DNA from 2 places in the Paenibacillus enshidis genome. Region 1 is predicted to be linked to the other one. Evidence: riboswitches for the same ligand, from Rfam matches in the RefSeq annotation. Region 1 holds a riboswitch; the other holds the start of a gene.
The links. A riboswitch is a leader RNA that binds a small molecule or an ion and turns the genes downstream of it on or off. The one in region 1 is predicted to bind glycine.
Positions count from the first base shown of each region.

Region 2: linked by a shared signal. The riboswitch ahead of sdaAB (L-serine ammonia-lyase, iron-sulfur-dependent subunit beta) and the one ahead of gcvT (glycine cleavage system aminomethyltransferase GcvT) in region 1 are both predicted to bind glycine.

Region 1 is NZ_JBHHMI010000012.1:74,384-83,894, forward strand. Features, by position in the region: gene ptsP (phosphoenolpyruvate--protein phosphotransferase) at 1-131, shown strand, start outside; gene ACE41H_RS15005 (hypothetical protein) at 625-900, opposite strand; gene ACE41H_RS15010 (hypothetical protein) at 881-1,624, opposite strand; gene gcvPB (aminomethyl-transferring glycine dehydrogenase subunit GcvPB) at 2,183-3,649, opposite strand; gene gcvPA (aminomethyl-transferring glycine dehydrogenase subunit GcvPA) at 3,646-5,001, opposite strand; gene gcvT (glycine cleavage system aminomethyltransferase GcvT) at 5,042-6,142, opposite strand; glycine riboswitch at 6,235-6,328, opposite strand; glycine riboswitch at 6,329-6,448, opposite strand; gene gcvH (glycine cleavage system protein GcvH) at 6,801-7,196, shown strand; gene ACE41H_RS15035 (PTS mannitol transporter subunit IIBC) at 7,748-9,205, shown strand; gene ACE41H_RS15040 (BglG family transcription antiterminator) at 9,285-9,511, shown strand, end outside.
Region 2 is NZ_JBHHMI010000021.1:47,637-57,147, forward strand. Features, by position in the region: gene ACE41H_RS19225 (amino acid ABC transporter ATP-binding protein) at 1-282, shown strand, start outside; gene ACE41H_RS19230 (ABC transporter substrate-binding protein) at 312-1,157, shown strand; gene ACE41H_RS19235 (amino acid ABC transporter permease) at 1,230-1,889, shown strand; gene ACE41H_RS19240 (amino acid ABC transporter permease) at 1,905-2,555, shown strand; glycine riboswitch at 2,639-2,752, shown strand; glycine riboswitch at 2,756-2,838, shown strand; gene sdaAB (L-serine ammonia-lyase, iron-sulfur-dependent subunit beta) at 2,927-3,613, shown strand; gene sdaAA (L-serine ammonia-lyase, iron-sulfur-dependent, subunit alpha) at 3,640-4,542, shown strand; gene ACE41H_RS19255 (Ig-like domain-containing protein) at 4,657-7,521, opposite strand; gene ACE41H_RS19260 (response regulator) at 7,663-8,847, opposite strand; gene ACE41H_RS19265 (cache domain-containing sensor histidine kinase) at 8,828-9,511, opposite strand, start outside.

The DNA of each region.
Region 1 (9,511 bases):
CATCCATTCTGCCTGCACGCAGCCAGATTTCCAAGCTGTCCCGTGCGGACATGGAGAAGCTGGCGGCTCAAGCATTGGATATGCAGACCGCCGAAGAGGTTGTTGCATTGGTTCAGAGCATTGAAGGGTAAAATTTTATCCGTTTTTTACTAGGTTTATCTTTTTCCAAAACATACTCATGCTGAGTTTACAGCAGCCGGTACCTTAAGGGGTGCCGGCTTTTTTTAGGGGCGCACCCGGGATTCGGGCGTACCCGGATTCTTCTTCCGATCGCTGTTATCCCCGGATTTCCCTGATTAGATTGGACAGTGGAAGAAATCCGGGGATAAAGGCGAACGCTCCGCTTCTCCAGAAGAATTCCGGGCACTTGGCAGGGGAGTATGTCTTGAACGCTTTGCCTGTTCAAGGGATGCTTTGAGGTTTGGGCTGGGCTGGGTTCGAGGAGAATCAACACAATGTTGGATATCTGGGTAAGTAAGAAACGATTAAACGGACATAAGAAATGGAGGGGCGGACTCCCCTCCATAGTATTCGGCAACTGGCTGGTATCCTGGCATTAATTTAACCAGCGCAGTCTCTGTGGTTTTGCGCACCTAGCGGCTTGTTTTATTACCGGATTAAACATTATCCGTTTTCAGCGATATTGAGCAGATCTGCGGCAACTTCTTTTTGGCTCTCTGGAATGGTATTCACCCATTCGCGGAGAGCCGATTTCATGCTGCTCTCCGTTAGCTTCTTTGTTTCCATTATCACCTTGAGCTGTGGCGACAGATCCAGACCTTCCTGTTCACTGATATCAGCCGCCATGCCGACAACAGTGGAAAACTGGCACTGGCGATGGTCTTCGAGGCTGCATGCCGTGCCCAAGTCATACACTTTCTCATTGTCTGGTTGACTCATACGATTGGCCTCCCCAGGCTTTCAGTACATCCATGCGAAATCTTGAGTTCAGTTCCGTCGCTTCCTTCCGGGCAAGTTCTAATGTCTCCGGATCCGGTTCTTCGTTGACTTTACGCGAGATTTGAGCATAACGGGCTGCCACCCATTCAAGGTCATCCGGTGTGACAATACCATTCAAAAGTTTATGGCGCGCTTCACGGATTTCAGGCAGCACCTGTTTAATTTCTTCGCGCATCTTCGCGTCCAGCAGCTGCAGATTCTCAGGCGCGAAACGAATCCTTTCCAAGCCATTCGCATGTTCTTCTGATCGTTCAAGCCGTATTTGAACTTCGGGATGCTCTAAACCGTCTGCTCTGGCGAAGCGGAGCGCTTCTTTGAGTGATGCAGCGATCGCAGTCAACTCCGGTACAGGTTCGGCTAACTTTTTCTGAATAGAGGAAATACTTGCCGCATATTTGGCTAAAACCTCACGGTCTTTCTCCGGTGTGGCGGCCAGCTTCTCCGGTGTTAAATCGTACTCCAACAAAGCGGCGATCTCTTCACGGGCGGTCTCTGCATCTCCGGCTTTGAGCGCAGCGGAAACCGCCGACAAGTGGGCTCTGGTACACGGGATACAGCCGACCGAAACATGCATGTCCGGCGCATATTGGCTGTACGGCCTCGCTGGTTCAGACAGGCTTACCGTTTCCGTTAAGTCGATGTAATTTCCTCTTTGATTACTCATAGTTAGCCTCCTTCATAGTTGTCGGTCTCATAATAAAAGTTTTTGTAAGGCTGTCTGCTCAACATTCACCACTAGTAATCAATCAAGTGCCGCCTTTATTTGCACGCAACCCCCCTAATCTTTCGTGGAATAATATGAATAAGACGGAGGTTTCCGTCGTATTCCGAAACTAGGCGGCTTACTGGCGTAACAATGGCCAACATTGCTCTTGCAGTTTCGTCCGCACTTTTTAATGAGTTTACTATTGTCGTAAGATGTCAAAATTTTAATTAATTTTTTTATATGAGAACAATTTACCAGGGTTTTTTTACCTCGTGAATAGGGGAAAAGAACCATTTTAGGAATAATTGTATATTCGTAACATGCAATGTTACTTAATGAGATCTTGTCGATGTTAATGAGATTTACGGCGAAAACGAGGAAATACACATCATTTACCATAAATTGGGAGGTAATAGCGATTGGAGGAATACTTCGTTATTGGAGCGTCTCAAACGTTCAAAAAGGTGTCCCAAAAGGTCCATGGACCTTTTGGGACACCCAGAAATGGGGAATGGATTAACTGCAGGCGCAGTTCAAAACAGGCTTGCGCGCCGCGGTCGTTTCATCCAGGCGTGTGACCGTTGTGGTATAAGGGGCGTTCAGCACCAGCTCGGGGTTCTCCTCCGCCTCCTTGGCAATGCGGATCATCGTATCGATAAAGCCGTCCAGCGTTTCCTTGCTTTCCGTTTCGGTCGGCTCAATCATGATGCATTCCTCCACGTTCAGCGGGAAGTATACGGTCGGCGGGTGGTAGCCGAAATCGAGCAGTCGTTTGGCGACATCGAGGGTGCGGACGCCGTATTTTTTCAGGCCACGGCCGGACATGACAAATTCATGCTTGCAGACACCCGGATACGGAATCTCGTAGTAAGGTGCCAGCCGGTGCATCATATAATTGGCATTCAGCACAGCGTCTTCTGATACGGCACGCAGGCCTTCTGGCCCGTAGGTGCGGATATACGCATAAGCGCGGACGAGAATGCCGAAGTTGCCGTAGTATGCTTTGACACGGCCGATGGAATCAGCCTGCTCTGTATCCCAGTTGTATGTTCCGTCCTCGTTTTTGACGACAAGCGGTTTTGGCAGAAACGGAATGAGCAGCTTTTTGACGCCGACCGGGCCGGCTCCCGGGCCGCCACCACCGTGCGGGGTGCTCATCGTTTTGTGCAGATTCAAATGCACGACATCAAAGCCCATGTCCCCCGGACGGGTAATGCCCATAATGGCGTTGGAGTTGGCTCCGTCGTAATAGAGCAGTCCGCCGGCTTCATGCACAATCTCCGCAATCTCCGTGATTTGCTCTTCGAACAGTCCAAGAGTATTCGGATTTGTCAGCATAAGAGCGGCGGTGTCGCTGCCAACGGCGGCGCGCAGAGCGTCCAGGTCAACAAGTCCCTTGGCGGTTGATGGAATCGTGACCGTCTCGAATCCGGCAACCGTGGCGCTCGCCGGATTCGTTCCGTGCGAGGAATCGGGCACAATCACTTTGCTGCGGCGCTCGCCGCGACTTTCATGATAAGCGCGGATCATCATCAGGCCGGTCCACTCTCCGTGAGCTCCGGCAGCAGGCTGCAGCGTGACGGCATCCATGCCTGTAAGCCCGGCTAAATCGTTTTGCAATGTGTGCAACAGCTCAAGTGCGCCCTGAATGCTTTCTTCCGGCTGGTAAGGATGGATTTTCGCCAGTCCGGAATAACGGGCAACATCTTCGTTTACCTTCGGGTTGTATTTCATCGTACAGGAGCCAAGCGGATAAAAACCGTTATCCACCCCGAAGTTGCGGCGGGACAGCTCGGTATAATGACGGATGACGTCAACCTCATAGACTTCCGGCAGCGCCGCAGGTTCGCTGCGCAGCAGCTCGGAAGGAATGAGCTCGTCAGCAGGACGGCGCGGTACGTCGCATGCGGGCAGTGAATACGCAACCCGGCCCGGACGGCTCAGTTCAAAAATCAGCGGCATATCTTGTTCGGATTGAGTCATAGCAATTCCTCCAGCACCGATGCGAATTGGTCAATCTCTTCTTTGGTTCTTTGCTCCGTTACGGCGATCAGCATGTGGTTTTTGTATTCTTCGTAATCTCTGCCCAGATCGTAGCCGCCGATAAAACCGGCATCCAGCAGACGTGATTGCAAGGTCTGCATATCTGTATCCCCCGGCAGGATGAGCACGAACTCATTAAATGTCGGGGAAGTAAACGCCGTCTTTATTCCAGGCAGGGATGTGAGACGTTCAAGGGCGTACCGGCTTTTATGCAGATTCAACTCAGCCACCTCGACCATGCCGCTTCTGCCCATGACGGACATATAGACGGACGCGGAGAGTGCAAGCAGCGCCTGGTTGGAGCAAATATTTGACGTCGCTTTTTCGCGGCGGATATGCTGCTCGCGTGCCTGCAGGGTAAGGACAAAGCCGCGTTTGCCGTTGCGGTCCTTCGTTTGGCCGACGATTCTTCCCGGAATGCGGCGCATATGTTCCTGGGATACGGCGAAATAACCGCAGGTTGGTCCGCCGAGCGAAGAGGAGATGCCAAGCGGCTGCGCGTCACCGACGACGATATCGGCCCCCAGCTTGCCCGGCGCTTCAAGCAGCCCGAGCGAGAGCGGATTGGAACTGACCACTAGCAGACCCTTCTGTGCATGAATTAAATCGGCCATTGGCCTAATATTTTCAATAGAACCGAAGAAATTGGGGTTCTGCACGAGCACGGCGGCGGTGTCCTCTGTTACCGCTGCCGTGAGCGCTTCAAGATCGGTCACGCCGTTTTTGCAGCCCACTTCCACAATTTCCAGGTTAAGGCCATGTGCGTAAGTATTCAGCACTTGACGCGCCTCCGGATGAACGGAGCGGGATACGACGATTCGTTTGCGGCGCGTGGCGGCTGCCGCCAGATTGCCTGCTTCGGCCAGCGCGGTTGCGCCGTCATACATACTGGCATTGGCTACTGCCATGCCGGTAAGCTCACATATATAAGATTGAAATTCAAAAATGGCCTGCAGCTCGCCCTGGCTGACTTCCGGCTGATAAGGGGTGTAGGCGGTGTAAAATTCCGAGCGGGAAATGACATGATTGATCACGGACGGAATATGGTGATCATAGATGCCTGCGCCCAAAAAGCTGGCGTGGGTCTCGCTGCTGGCATTTCTGCCGGCCAGTGCCGACATATGACGGGTCAGAGCCCGCTCATCCAGCCTGGAAGAAACGGGAAGCTCACCTTGGAAACGAATTTTTTCGGGAATATCCTTGAACAGGTCCTCCATGCTGTCGGCGCCGACGGTACGAAGCATCTCGGCGCGATCCTGCTCGGTCATCGGTAAGTATCTGTGCTGATTCATGACTGCGCTCCTCTCAATATCCGGTCTGTTCCGATTATCTCTATTTTGTGCGTTTGTAGAATGGTGCCTTGACTACCTCAGCTTTGAGGCGTTTGCCCCGGATTTCCACCTCAACCTGTGTGCCAAGCTGGGCAAAACGGCTGTCAATCAGCGCAAGCCCCAGATTCCGCTTCAGAGTAGGGGACTGTGTGCCTGTCGTCACTTCGCCAATCTGCTCTGATTCTAAGAATACCGGGTAATGTGAACGTGGAATGCCGCGGTCCAGCATTTCCAGACCGACGAGCTTGCGAGGAGTCCCTTGCTCCTTTTGCGCAAGCAGCGCTTCCTGTCCGATAAACGGCCCTTTATCCAGCTTGACGAAAAAGCTGAGTCCCGCCTCCAGCGGGGAAATCGTCGCAGACAGCTCCTGACCGTACAGCGGCAGTTTTGCTTCAAAGCGCAGCGTATCCCGTGCACCCAGCCCGGTGGGCACCAGCGCGTGAGCTTCTCCCGCTTTCATCAGCCCCTGCCAAATCAGCGGGGCATCCTCAGCACGGCAGTAGATCTCGAAGCCGTCTTCACCTGTATATCCTGTGCGGGATACAAGCGCGGATGCGCCGAATAAGCCGGCGTGTTCAATAAAGCGGAAGGAGCCGAGCGAAGCGACATTGCTATCTACGGCTACGGAAAGGATCTCTGCTGCTGCAGGACCTTGAAGGGCGAGCAGCGCAGTTTGATCCGATATATTCTCCATTTGCGCATCATCCGGTTTATGCTGCTGAAGCCACTCCCAATCCTTTGCGATATTAGAGGCATTCACGACGAGCATATAGGAATCAACACTGCGTTTGTAAACAAGCAGGTCGTCCACGACTCCTCCATCCGGATAACACATCAGCGTATACTGGGCCTGCCCGTCTTCAAGTTTGGAAACATCGTTGGTCGTTACGCGCTGCAAAAAGCTTTCGGCTCCCGTGCCTGTAACGTTGAATTCTCCCATATGGGAGACATCGAACAGTCCGGCACGTTCCCGTACGGCCTCGTGCTCCTTTTGGATGCCGCTGAACTGGACAGGCAGCTCCCAGCCGCCAAAATCAATGCAGCGCACGCCGGAATATCCGGCATACAGCGGGTACAGCGGTGTTCTTTTCAATGCAGTCAATACAATTCACCTCGCAAAAGAGTTGGCATAGCTTATGAAAAAGCAAAAAAAGGACAGGCCAAAGAACGGTGCATGGCTGCCCAGCCCTGCCATTCTTCAGCTCTGTCCTTGATACCTGAGAGTTGCCCTGCATGATTACAGGTTTCCCCTTGGGTGACCCGCTGCCGCGGATTCTCTCCAGAGTCGCGTCCGGTAAAGGTCCTTTTGCCTGAGAGATTCACCGCTCGTCGGCTTACTCCTTCGGCGTTACCTGCTGATTCCGCGGGTGCAAAGCAAGCACGGGTCTGGCTCACCCTCCATGCTGCCGCCCCGCTCGGGCCTGTTCAGATGCCGCCTTGGCGCATCATTTTTCCCGGAATGTCGGTAATCTCTCCCTATACGTTCATCCGCTATTCAATCTATAACCATTAATACGCGATCACCGGACATATGTCAATAAATTTGTCATATTTTTAGGACTGATTACAAAATGTAAGCCATTACCCTTCCTAAAGTGCTTCTATCCGGAAAAAAATACGCGGTTTTCTGTAAGCTATATTGACATTTAAATCTTGCTTGGCTTAATCTTACGTTGAAAACGAGAAGTTGCAAAGAACAGTTTAAGGGAACAATGAAATGTTTTATGGTGTGAAATTCCAGTGGAAATGGAGCGGTATACATGAGCGAAGTTAAAGAAAACTATTTGTACAGCGAAGAGCATGAGTGGGTAAAAATTACGGATGAAGGTACCCTGCTTGTCGGCATATCCGATTTCGCGCAGCATCAGCTTGGCGACATTGTCTTTGTCGAGCTGCCAGGGGAGGGAACATCTCTGGAAGCCGGTGCAAGCGTAGGCACGATCGAGTCGGTAAAAACCGTATCTGACCTGTATGCGCCGTTAAGCGGCACCGTAATTAAAGTGAACGAGTCGCTGCAGGACTCGCCGGAACTGGTCAACAGCTCTCCGTACGAGGATGGCTGGATGCTTGAAATCCGGGTGAATGGCGATGTTAATGACGCGGTGAGCAAGCTGCTGAGCGCAGAGGCGTACAGTCGTCTTGTGGAAGAAGCTTAATGAAACATTCACTCAAAAATAGGGCATTTGTCCTATTTATTACTTTTTTCAAGAAAATCGCATAAAGTATATACAAGCGTATATTCGTTTTTGCAAGCATGTTTTATAAGCATGGCAGCCTGATACCTACATGAGGGATACAGCAGTCATGCTTTTTTGTCGTTTATCCGAAAAATTTGGAGCAAAGACATTATGTTCAGGGGAATTACGGTTAATACAGGGGAACTTAGTTTATATTAAGGTTAGGCTATATTCATAACCGCGCAGGAGACATGCGACTTTGGTCGTGTGAGGAATTGCGATTGGCATAAGGGTCAAATTCCCCTGAAAATCTTAAATTTAAATTCTGTCATCAACGTTGATGACGAAACTGCATTTTCATTTTATTGATGGAGATACCGTTTTCAATTAGGATGAAGGTAAGCAAAAGGATATGAGGCCTTTTACCTAAGGGTTTGACAAAATCGCAAAAAGCGACAAATTACTTCGTTTTAGTAGCAAATTTTGACGAATCCTTGTTAAGGTTTCAATACATTGAGGAGGTTTTTAACATGAGTTCAGTGGACGCTAAGTCCGGAAGCGGCGGAGGCTTGCGCGTTGGAGTGCAAAAATTCGGACGCTTCCTGAGCGGCATGGTTATGCCAAACATGGGCGCATTTATCGCCTGGGGGTTAATCACGGCCCTCTTTATTCCAACAGGCTGGTTCCCGAATGAAACATTTGGAGCGTTGGTCGGTCCAATGATTACGTACCTGCTGCCGCTGCTTATTGGTTACACGGGTGGTACTATGGTACATGGTCAGCGTGGTGGCGTGGTCGGCGCGATCATGACCATCGGTGTCATTGTCGGTGCAGACATTCCGATGTTCCTCGGCGCAATGGCTGCAGGCCCCTTTGGTGCCTGGGTAATCAAACAGTTTGACAAAGCGGTTGAAGGTAAAATAAAGTCCGGTTTTGAGATGCTGGTCAACAACTTCTCCGCTGGTATTATCGGTGGGGCGCTTGCACTGCTTGCGCATACAATTATAGGTCCAGTTATTCAAGCGATCAGCAGTGTGTTATCTGCTGGTGTACAGTTTTTGATGGATGCAGGACTTCTGCCGCTCGTTAACCTGCTCATTGAGCCGGGTAAAGTATTGTTCCTGAACAATGCTATTAATCACGGCATTTTGACGCCACTTGCAACCGAGCAGGCCTCACAGATGGGCAAATCGATTTTGTTCATGCTGGAGTCCAATCCTGGTCCAGGTCTTGGCATTCTGCTTGCTTATTGCTTCCTGGGTCGCGGAACGGCTAAAGCTTCCGCTCCAGGTGCAGCGATCATCCACTTTTTTGGCGGTATTCATGAGATCTACTTCCCGTACATTCTGATGAGACCGATTTTGATCCTGGCCGCAATGGCAGGCGGTGTTGCAGGTACGTTTACATTTATGATTACAGGCGCCGGTCTGGTAGCAGCTCCTTCGCCAGGAAGTATTTTCGCTTACTTCCTTATGACGCCAAAAGGCGGTTATCTGCCGATGCTGGCAGGTGTCGTTGTAGCAGCTGTTGTATCCTTCGTCATTGCTGCGATTCTGCTGAAAACAGGCAAGCAAACAGATGATAACCTGGAAGATGCGTCTGAACGCATGAAAGATATGAAGAACCAAGGCAAAACAGGTAATGCAGCCGTGGCTGCCGATAACCGTGAAGCGGATCGTGCGGCAGCAATAGCTTCCAGCAATGTGAAAACAAATGTCAACAAAATCGTATTCTCCTGTGATGCGGGTATGGGATCAAGCGCAATGGGCGCATCCATCCTCCGCAAGAAAATGAAGGAGGCCGGCGTGGATGTGGTCGTAACGAACACGGCAATCAGCGAAATTCCGCAGGACGCCGACATCGTTATTACACAGAAAACGCTGACTGACCGTGCCAAAACGGTTGCGCCGAAGGCGGAGCATATTTCCATCGACAACTTCCTGAAGAGCCCTGAATATGAGGAATTGGTTGAACGTCTGAAAAAATAAATCTTAATTGCCTTTTGGCAAAGCTTTTTCAGGTCAATGGCACAGGCAGTTCAAGGGCGAATCGGGAGGGACGGGTATCATGAATATTACCAAACGACAAAGCGAAATTCTTGAATTCCTGCTGCAGCAGACGAAAGAGGTGACTGCGGGCGACATTGCCGCCCGCATCAATGTCAGCACGAGAACCGTTCTGCGCGAGCTGAGCGCGGTGGAGAAATGGCTGGAGCCCAATGGGGTCAAGCTGGAGAAAAAATCCGGGATCGGAATCCATTTGGATGCCGATCCCTCTCGGCTTTTCCAGCTTCG
Region 2 (9,511 bases), on a different contig from region 1:
GGGCTAGCCATGAAGCCCCAGGTCATGCTGTTTGATGAGCCGACGTCGGCACTCGACCCCGAGACGATTGGTGAAGTGCTTGATGTGATGCGTTCTCTTGCCCATGATGGTATGACGATGGTGATTGTCACCCATGAGATGGGCTTTGCCCGCGAGGTTGCCGACAGGGTCATTTTTATGGACCAGGGTCAGATTCTGGAAGACAGCACGCCGGCCGAGTTTTTTGCCGAGCCGCGTGAAGAACGTGCACGCACGTTCCTTAGCCGTTTGATCAACCACTAAATATAAAGATTTGAAAGGGGTTCAATCTTATGAAAAAAGGTTTGAAATGGAATGCGCTTTTGCTGCTCGTCCTCTCTTTCGCTCTCGTTCTTGCCGCATGCGGCAACAATGCTTCATCCGGCACAAACACCGGCTCTTCCGGTGAATCCGGCGGCAAAGCGCAAAGCGCGCTGGATGCCATCAAGGAACGCGGCAAGCTCGTTGTCGGCGTAAAGAGCGACACCAAGCTATTCGGTCTGAAAAACACCGGCACCGGTGAAATCGAAGGCTTCGACGTGGATATCGCAAAAGCGATCGCAAAGCACATTTTGGGTGACGAATCCAAGATTGAATTGAAAGAAGTAACCTCCAAGACCCGCATTCCCCTCCTGCAAAACGGCGAAATCGACATGATCGTCGCAACGATGACGATTACGGAAGAACGCAAGCAGCAGGTTGACTTCAGCAACGTATATTTTGAAGCAGGCCAGTCCCTGCTCGTTCCGAAGGGAAGCCCGATTACTGGCGTAGATTCTTTGACCAAAGGCACAACCGTGCTCGCCGTTAAAGGCTCCACCTCCGTAAAAAATATCAGGGAAAAGGCTCCGGAAGCCGAAGTGCTTGAATTTGAAAACTACCAGGATGCATTCAACGCGCTGAAAGCCAATAAAGGCGACACCCTGACAACAGACAACGCCATTCTGCTCGGAATGCAGCAGCAGGACCCGAACTTCGAGCTGGTGGGCGGCAACTTCACGGACGAACCCTACGGCATCGCAGTGAAGAAAGGCTCCAGCGATCTGCAGCAGGCGGTCAACGATACGCTGGCTGACCTGAAGTCAAGCGGTGAATATGACAAACTGTATGAGCAATGGCTTGGCGTTAAACCTGAATAAAAGAATGGCGGAAGGAGCCGCAGCAGCGTGCTCCTTCTTTCTTGCCATCGGTTAACGGAGGTGTGATCCGACATGCTAACTTTTGACATGAATATCCTGTTCAATTATTGGAACCTGTACATGGAAGGCTTCCTGAACACGATCAAGGCCAGCCTGATTGCGCTTGCGGCAAGCTTTCTGCTCGGCGCCCTGATTGCCGTTTTCCGGATAGCACCCTTCAAACCGCTGAATTGGCTTGGTGCCGTTTATGTGGAAATATTTCGCAATATCCCGTTACTGATTACGGTCTATCTGTTTTATTACGGTCTGGGTCCCCTGGGCATCAACCTTGACGGTTTTAAATCAGGTACCATCGGATTAAGTATTTACACCGCCGCTTATATTGCGGAAGCCTTGCGTGCCGGTATTCAGACGGTGCCCAAAGGCCAGATGGAAGCCGGCCGCTCGTCCGGCTTGACGTACAATCAGACGATGATCCATATCATTCTCCCGCAGGCCATCAAGATCGCGCTGCCGGCCATCGGCAATCAGTTCATTAACCTGTTCAAGAACTCATCCATTCTCGCTGTCGTGGCCGCTGCGGATTTGATGCTGATGTCCGACCGGATCAATTCGGAGACATTTTTGCCTGTCAGCGTTTATGCATTCACCGCTTTATTATATCTGGTCGTCACCCTTCCGCTCAGCTTTGTCATGCTGTACATGGAAAAACGGCTGGCCAAAACAACTTAAGGAGGGATGCCTGTTATGGATTTTGCTGGATTATTTTCCGGGCCTAACGTCAAATTTATACTGCAGGGCTTCCTCCTTACGTTGGAAGTCGGCATCTGGTCCATTGCCATCAGCACAATCGTGGGTATTATCTTCGGGATTCTGCGTTATACTCGAATCCCCGTGATCTCGCAGGCGGCTGCCACCCTTATTGACCTGATCCGCAACCTGCCGCTTCTGCTCATCATTTATTTCCTGTTCCTCGTCCTCAAGCCGCTCGGATTTGATGTTGAATTGAAATGGTGTGCCATCATCGGCTTGTCCATTTTCGAAGGCGCCATGATTGCCGAAGTGGTGCGCAGCGGCCTGAAATCGGTCGATAAGGGGCAGATTGAAGCTGCAAGGTCGTCCGGACTGAATTACACCCAGACCTTGTGGCACATCATTCTCCCGCAGGGCCTGCGGCGCATGATACCTCCGCTGGTCAGCCAGTACATTTCATTGATGAAGGATACTTCGCTGGCAGTCATCATCTCGCTGCCTGAGCTGACGCACAGCGCACAAATTGCCGGTGCCCAGAATCAGTCATTCGTTATTCCGGCCCTGCTGTTTGCGGCGTTCCTGTACTTTGCTGTAAACTATAGCATGTCGCTGATTGCCAGGAAGCTGGAAGTGCGGACCCACTGAGCAGCCATGGGCCAGTGAGCATTGACACGCTGACGGCCATCCTTTACTCTTAATTTAAATCATTGAACTGAATACCGCCGCGGATGAAGCTGACGGGAGAGACCTGATCCACAGGAGGATACAGGGCACCGAAGGAGCAAGCTGCACGGCACCCGGCCGGCAGTTAATCTCTCAGGTACATGTACCGCCAGCCGACGCAGCTCTGGAGAGAGCATTTTTGAAGCCACCCAAGGGGTAAGACGGGCCAGTGCCCGTCGGAAACTCTCAGGTACAAAGGACAGAGACAAGGGACTATTCCTTGTCCTGTCCTTTTTTTGTGCTTACATATTACGTAAGTAAATGAATACTGCACCATATCAGGAGGAATGGATATGCGCTTCAAGGATGTGTTCTCCATCATAGGACCGGCCATGACGGGCCCGTCAAGCTCGCATACCGCCGGTGCCGTTCGTCTTGGCCGCATGGCCCGGCACTGGCTTGGCGGAGTGCCTGAGCAGGCCAAAATGACGCTGTACGGCTCTTTTGCGGATACTTACAAAGGGCATGGCACGGATCTGGCCCTGCTGAGCGGTTTGCTTGATTATGATACCGATGATGCCCGCATTCCCGATGCCGAGCAGTGGGCGGAGCAGGCCGAGATGACATTTGAGTTTGTTGCCAGCAGCCTCCCCGCTCCTCATCCCAATACTGTCCGGTTTGAACTGCAGCGCGGCGGCGAAAAGCGCACGCTGCTCGGTTCGTCCATTGGCGGGGGAAATATAAATGTGCAGCAGCTCAATGAGTTCCGTGTCAATTTGACGGGCGAGCTCCCGGCATTGATCCTGCTTCATTCCGACAAGCCTGGCATGCTCGGGGCTGTAACCTCCGGGCTCGGGGCTGCCAGCGTCAATATCGCTTATATGCATGTGGACCGCAAAGGGCGGGACGGCGAGGCTTTAACCGCAATTGAGACGGACAGCGCTGTCCCTGAACAGGTCATCACACAGCTACAGTCATTAGCCCATATGTACGAAGTAAGAAGGATCGATATCCGCAACAAAAACAGGCGGCTGCCATAAATGCCAATAAAGGAGCAAAATAAGCGATGCGTTTCAGTCATCTTCACGAAATCAACGAGATCTGCCGGCAAGAGTCCAAGGCCATCAGCACTTTAATGATCGAAGAACAATCCCGGGAGACGGACACGCCTGCCCAGGACGTGATCAGCCAGATGGCCGACTATTACGAGGTGATGAAGGAAGCCGTGCGCCGCGGCCAGACGGAGGATACCGTATCACGCAGTGGCTTAACGGGCGGAGACGGCAAACGGGTGGCGGATTATCTCCGGTCGGGTGAAACCTGCTCAGGGGAAGCCTCTGCCCTCGCCATGGCCTATGCCCTTTCCGTCTCAGAGGTGAACGCCTCCATGGGGCGAATTGTCGCTACACCTACGGCCGGCTCCTGCGGTGTCATTCCAGGGGTGTTCATCAGCGCCCAGGAGCGATTCGGATGGCCGGATGAGCACATGGTTCGCGGCCTCTTCACGGCGGGAGCCATCGGTTACGTGATCGCCAACAATTCATTTATTTCCGGCGCCGAAGGAGGCTGCCAGGCCGAGATCGGCTCCGCCATTGGCATGGCCGCAGGCGCCATGGTCGAGCTGCGCGGCGGCACCCCGGAGCAGGCGGTTCATGCGGTCGGCCTTGCCTTGAAAAATACGCTGGGCCTCATCTGCGATCCTGTAGCCGGTCTCGTCGAAATCCCCTGTATCGTCCGCAACGGGCTCGGGGCGGTTACGGCTCTGGCTGCGGCTGATATGGCACTGGCAGGCGTACGCAGCGCCATTCCATCGGATGAAGTCATTGATGTCATGCTGGAAGTCGGCAGCGCCATGCCTGTCAAGCACCGGGAGACCGCCAAAGGCGGCCTTGCCCAGACCCCGACGGGCCGGCGGATGACAGAATCGCTGGCCGGCAGCCGCAAGGCAGAGCCAGGGGATAAGCGTTAGTTTCGTTCTCTGATTCAGCAACGTTTAGCAACGTACAACGCCCGCCATCGTGCAATATAACGGAAAAAGGCCGCTCCCGTTTCACCGGGAGCGGCCTTTCTGCTCATAAACCCATTATTTTTCTGTTACATTGACAACAACCTTGGCTGTCTTGCCGGCAAACTTCAGCGTGATGTTGGTTTTCCCTTTGCTGATGCCTTTAATCACTCCGTCTTTGGCTGTAGCCACCAGAATTCTGGAGGAGGTCCACACTCCTTTTTTCGTTACATCCCCCTCTGTGCCGTCCACATACGTAGCCGTTCCGGCCAGTTGCACCTGCTGGCCGACAGTAAGGTTCAACAATACCTCGCTGGTCTCAAGGTATTTCAGCGCATCCACCGTAACTGGCACTTTGACCGTTTTACCACCGTATTTTGCCGTAATACTGGTCTTGCCGTATCCGGTTGCCGTTACGGTGCCGCCCTTCACGGTGGCTACCTTGTAGCTGCCTGTTGTCCATTCGGCTTTGTCCGTTACGTCGATTGTCGAACCGTCGCTTAGCGTGGCTGTAACTTTAATATTATCCGTTTCACCCGTTTTCAGTGAAAGGGTAACTTCGGATGCTGATATTTTTGTGGCCGTGTCTACGTAAACCGTTATGGTTACCTTTTGACCGCCATATTTTGCTGTAATATTTGCTTTGCCTTTTTTATATGCGGTGACATTACCGTTCTTGACGGAAGCAATCGCCGCACTGCTTGAAGACCATTCCGCGTCTTTCGTTACATTTCTTGTATCGCCCTTCGAATTCGTTGCTGTGAGCGTAATCAGCTGGGGGTCGTCTCCAGCCGACATGACGATCAGAAATTTATCAGCCTCAAGCTCACTAGCAAGCCCTACTTCTACTTTAACGGTCGCTTTCAGACTTCCATAGGTAGCCGTTACAGTGGCTTCACCCTCGGCCATGCCTGTGATCAAGCCTGAAGAATCAACTGTCGCAGCTTTAGCGCTGCTTGTGGTCCATTCCGCTTCATTGGTCACATCTTCCGTTGTTCCATCTTTATAAGTTACCGTGAGCTGTTGCTGGTACGTATCATCAATATCGAGAACGAGTGATTTGGATTTCACTTCCAGCTTCGCAGGTTCGCCAACTGTGACGGTAACTGTGGCTGTTTTGCCGTTGTAGGTTGCGGTAATGATCGCAGTTCCTTTTTTGTAAGCCGTCAGCTTGCCTTGGTTCACATATACAATACTGTCATTATCGGATGTCCAGGTTGTACTATCGGTTACAATTTCCGTCGATCCGTCTGTATAAGTTACCTTGGCTGTCAATTGAACCGCCTGCCCGTTCTCGGACATGGAAATTTTCGAGCTGCCGATGTCCAAATGGGATGCTGTCTCCACATTGACGGTGATGGTAGCCGTTTTACCGCCATATGTCGCTGTAATCTTGGCGGTCCCGGAGCTATATGCCGTAATCAGTCCACCGTCGGACACAGAGGCAACCGCTTCGTTGCTCGATGTCCAGGTGGCCTGGCTTGTAACATCGGTTTCGTTTTCATCCTTCAATACAGGCTGGTGGGTGCCTTTGACAGCCAGATAGACTTCGGACTTGTCCACGCTCAGCGTGTTGACTTGGCCCACCTTTACAGGCAGGGTTGCCGTCTGTGTGCCATAGCTTGCAGTAATTGTCGTCGTCCCTGCACTATACCCGATCACGAAGCCGTCTTTCACATCTGCTACGGACGGGCTGCTGGACAAGTAAGAAGCGCTTGCTGTCACATTTTTACGGGTACCGTCCGCAAATGTCGCGGTCAGCTCCAGCTGCTGCTTCCCGCCAACGGAATCAAGAATGGCCTGGCTCTGACTAAAGTCAAGATAGCGGGCAACCTCCACACTTACCTTGACCGTTGCCGTTTTATCGCCATATTTGGCAGTGATCGTGGCTAATCCTGCTTTGTTGGCTGTGACCTTGCCCTTATACACGCTGGCAATGCTCTCATCACTCGATGTCCACTGAGCGTCAGCGGTAACATCCTTGGCCGCGGCCTCAGGATAAGATGCGGTCAATTTAAGCTGCTTCTCTCCGCCAATCCCGAGGAACAGATCCTCATTGTCTACGGTCAGCTTGCTTGTTTTCTCGACCGTTACGTTGATGGTGGCTGTCTTTGTTCCGTACTCGGCTGTAATGACTGCGGTCCCCTGTTTATAAGGTGTAATGCTGCCTTTCAGCACATCGGCCACCGCTTCATCACTGGAGGACCACTCGGCAGCGGCCGTTACGTCCTCGGTTGTTCCGTCAGGAAAAGTAGCAGTCAACGTAACTGTCTCCGGACCCTCGCTAAGCAAAAGGGAGACATCCGTGGTGCTTGGCGTAATGCGCTTCACCACATCCACAGTTACCTCTACCGAAACGGTCTGCTTGCCGTATACGCCGGTAATGGTTGCCTTACCGGCCCCAATACCGGTCACTGCGCCATTCACGACCGTAGCGACAGCGGCGTTGCTGGATGTCCATTCCGCCTGATTAGCCACCTTATTGTCTGTCGTATTATCACTGTAAGTGGCTGTAAGTGCAATTTGTTCAGATGCTCCCTTGCGAATATTCAGGCTCGTTACATCTGCGGTCAAAGCTTTTACGTTCTTGGTGACTGTAATGGAAGCCGATTGGGAAAATGCTTTGCCGTCCCCGTCCTTGAAAATGGCAACGATCGTTGCCGTTCCTACCGACTTCGCGGTAACTGTACCGTTATATACGGAAGCAATGGAAGTGTCGTCACTTGTCCAATCAGCATTAATCGTTACGTCCGAGGTTTTGGCATCGCTATATACGGCTGTAGCGTTCAGCTTTAACGTCTCGCCAACCATCAGCTGGGCGCTGTTCGCTGAGAGAACAATTTTCGAAACAGTTGTACTTGCAGCCCATGCCGGTGCGGCACCAACGATCAACAGCAGGAAGGTCAGCATGATCGCGAGCGGTTTGGTCAAACGGTTCCTCAAATGATTTACCTCCGATATATGTTTATTCTTTAAACTTCATAAGTTCATATATCGGTAGATGCTGGGAAGAAATTAAGATACTTTAGTCCTATTTTGACTTCAATTATGGCATAAATGAACTCATTCAAGACTTAGCCGAAATCACCCGCCTGCTTTCATACCCAATCTGTATTCCGTCGGAGTCATGCCGCACTTGCGGCGAAACACCTGTGTAAAATGCCTGACATCATGATATCCGATCCGGTCGGCAATGTCGGCCAGCTTCAGCTGGGGATCAAGCAGCAGCTTTTTGGCCTGCTCCATGCGCAGGCTGATGACATAATCCTTGTAGCCCTGGCCGGTCTTTTGTTTGAACAGCTGGCTGAAATAGACGGGATTCAGGAATACGACCGATGCTACTCCCTCAAGAGACAAATCCTCTGTATAGTGGGCACGAATATATTGCAGTGCCACATCTACCGTATGAATCCCCTCCTTCAGAGATTCATCTCCGCCGGATACCAGACTGCCCTCCAATGAACTGCGCAGCGCCGCAACCGCATCGGGAATGCCCGCAAAATCATGGTGCGGTCCGGAAACCGCCGCCTGAAAGGGCAGCTTCAAATATCGCCGCAAATGCTCCTTCACCTGGCCGACCAGCCTGCTTGCTTCCGATTCATCCTGAAGGCGGGCAATGCCGAGCAGGCTATACCGGTCCAGGCTGACGACAAAGCCATGACCGGCCGTGTCCAGCAGCTCAGAGAGCACATTTTCAACAATAAAATGCTCCAGATGATTCTTTCGCTGCACTGCCTCCATCCCAACCATAAAAAGGTGGAATTGCGGGTAATTCTCCACGAAAGGGCGAATATCCAGCTTGCCCGTATCCAGACCGAGCGCGTAGCGCTGAAATACGGCTTCCCTCAGGTAGCCCAGACTGGATTTCAGCAGCTTGCCTTCCTTCATTCGCTCAGATTCGGCCTGCACTTCTCCTGCCAGCGTCTCCACACACTCCAGCAGCTTTTTTTTGCCGATCGGCTTCAGCAGATAATCCTTTGCGCCAAGTCGTACCGCCTTCTGGGCATATTGAAATTCCGAGTGCGCGGAAATGACCACCCACTGCAAATGCGGGTGCTTGCGCTTGGAGATCCGCATAAACTCAAGACCGTCCATACCCGGCATCAGGATATCGGTGAGCACAATATCCACCGGATGCTCAGTCAGAATACCCGCTGCTTCCTCCGTGGAAGCGGCCGCATAAATACGGCTGTCCGGCCAGGCCTGGTGAAGGGTGCGCCCAATCCCCTGGCGGATCGTATGCTCGTCATCAGCTATCAGTATATTCATCGCTTTTCCTCTCCTTTGGAAGCGGAATGGTTACGGTGATTACAGTTCCTTTCCCGGGTTTTCCTGCGATACCAAGCCCAAATTCCTTGCCGAACATATGATGCAGACGCATTTGCAGATTCTGTAGGCCGATATGGCCGGATCTGCCGCTGATGCTCTGTTTGCCCGGATTAGCCAGCGCGTACCGGACATCGATTAAACGCTCCGAGGTGATGCCGACACCATTGTCGGCAATGGTCAGTCGCAGCGTATGCCCCGCTTCCTCGGCACGGACATGCAGTTCCCCGCGCACACTCAGCTCCAGCGGCTCAAGGCCATGCTTGACCGCATTCTCAATCAAAGGCTGGAGCGTCATTTTGGGAATACGGATATCCATCCAGCGCTCGCTGATCTCCATGAGCACGGTAACCCTGCCCTCCAGACGGGCTTGAATAATCGTCAGATAATGCCCCATCTGCTCTACTTCCTCCCGCAGGGTCACCTCCGCTCCCTCTTCCCAATGGCTGCTGTAGCGGAACAGATGGGACAAGGCCAGCACGACCTCACCGAGCTGATCCTGCCCCTTCTCATCGAGCAGCCAGTAGATCATATCAAGCGTATTGTATAAAAAATGGGGATTTACCTGGGTTTGCAGGGCGTGCAGCTCTGCGTTCTTCTCACTGAC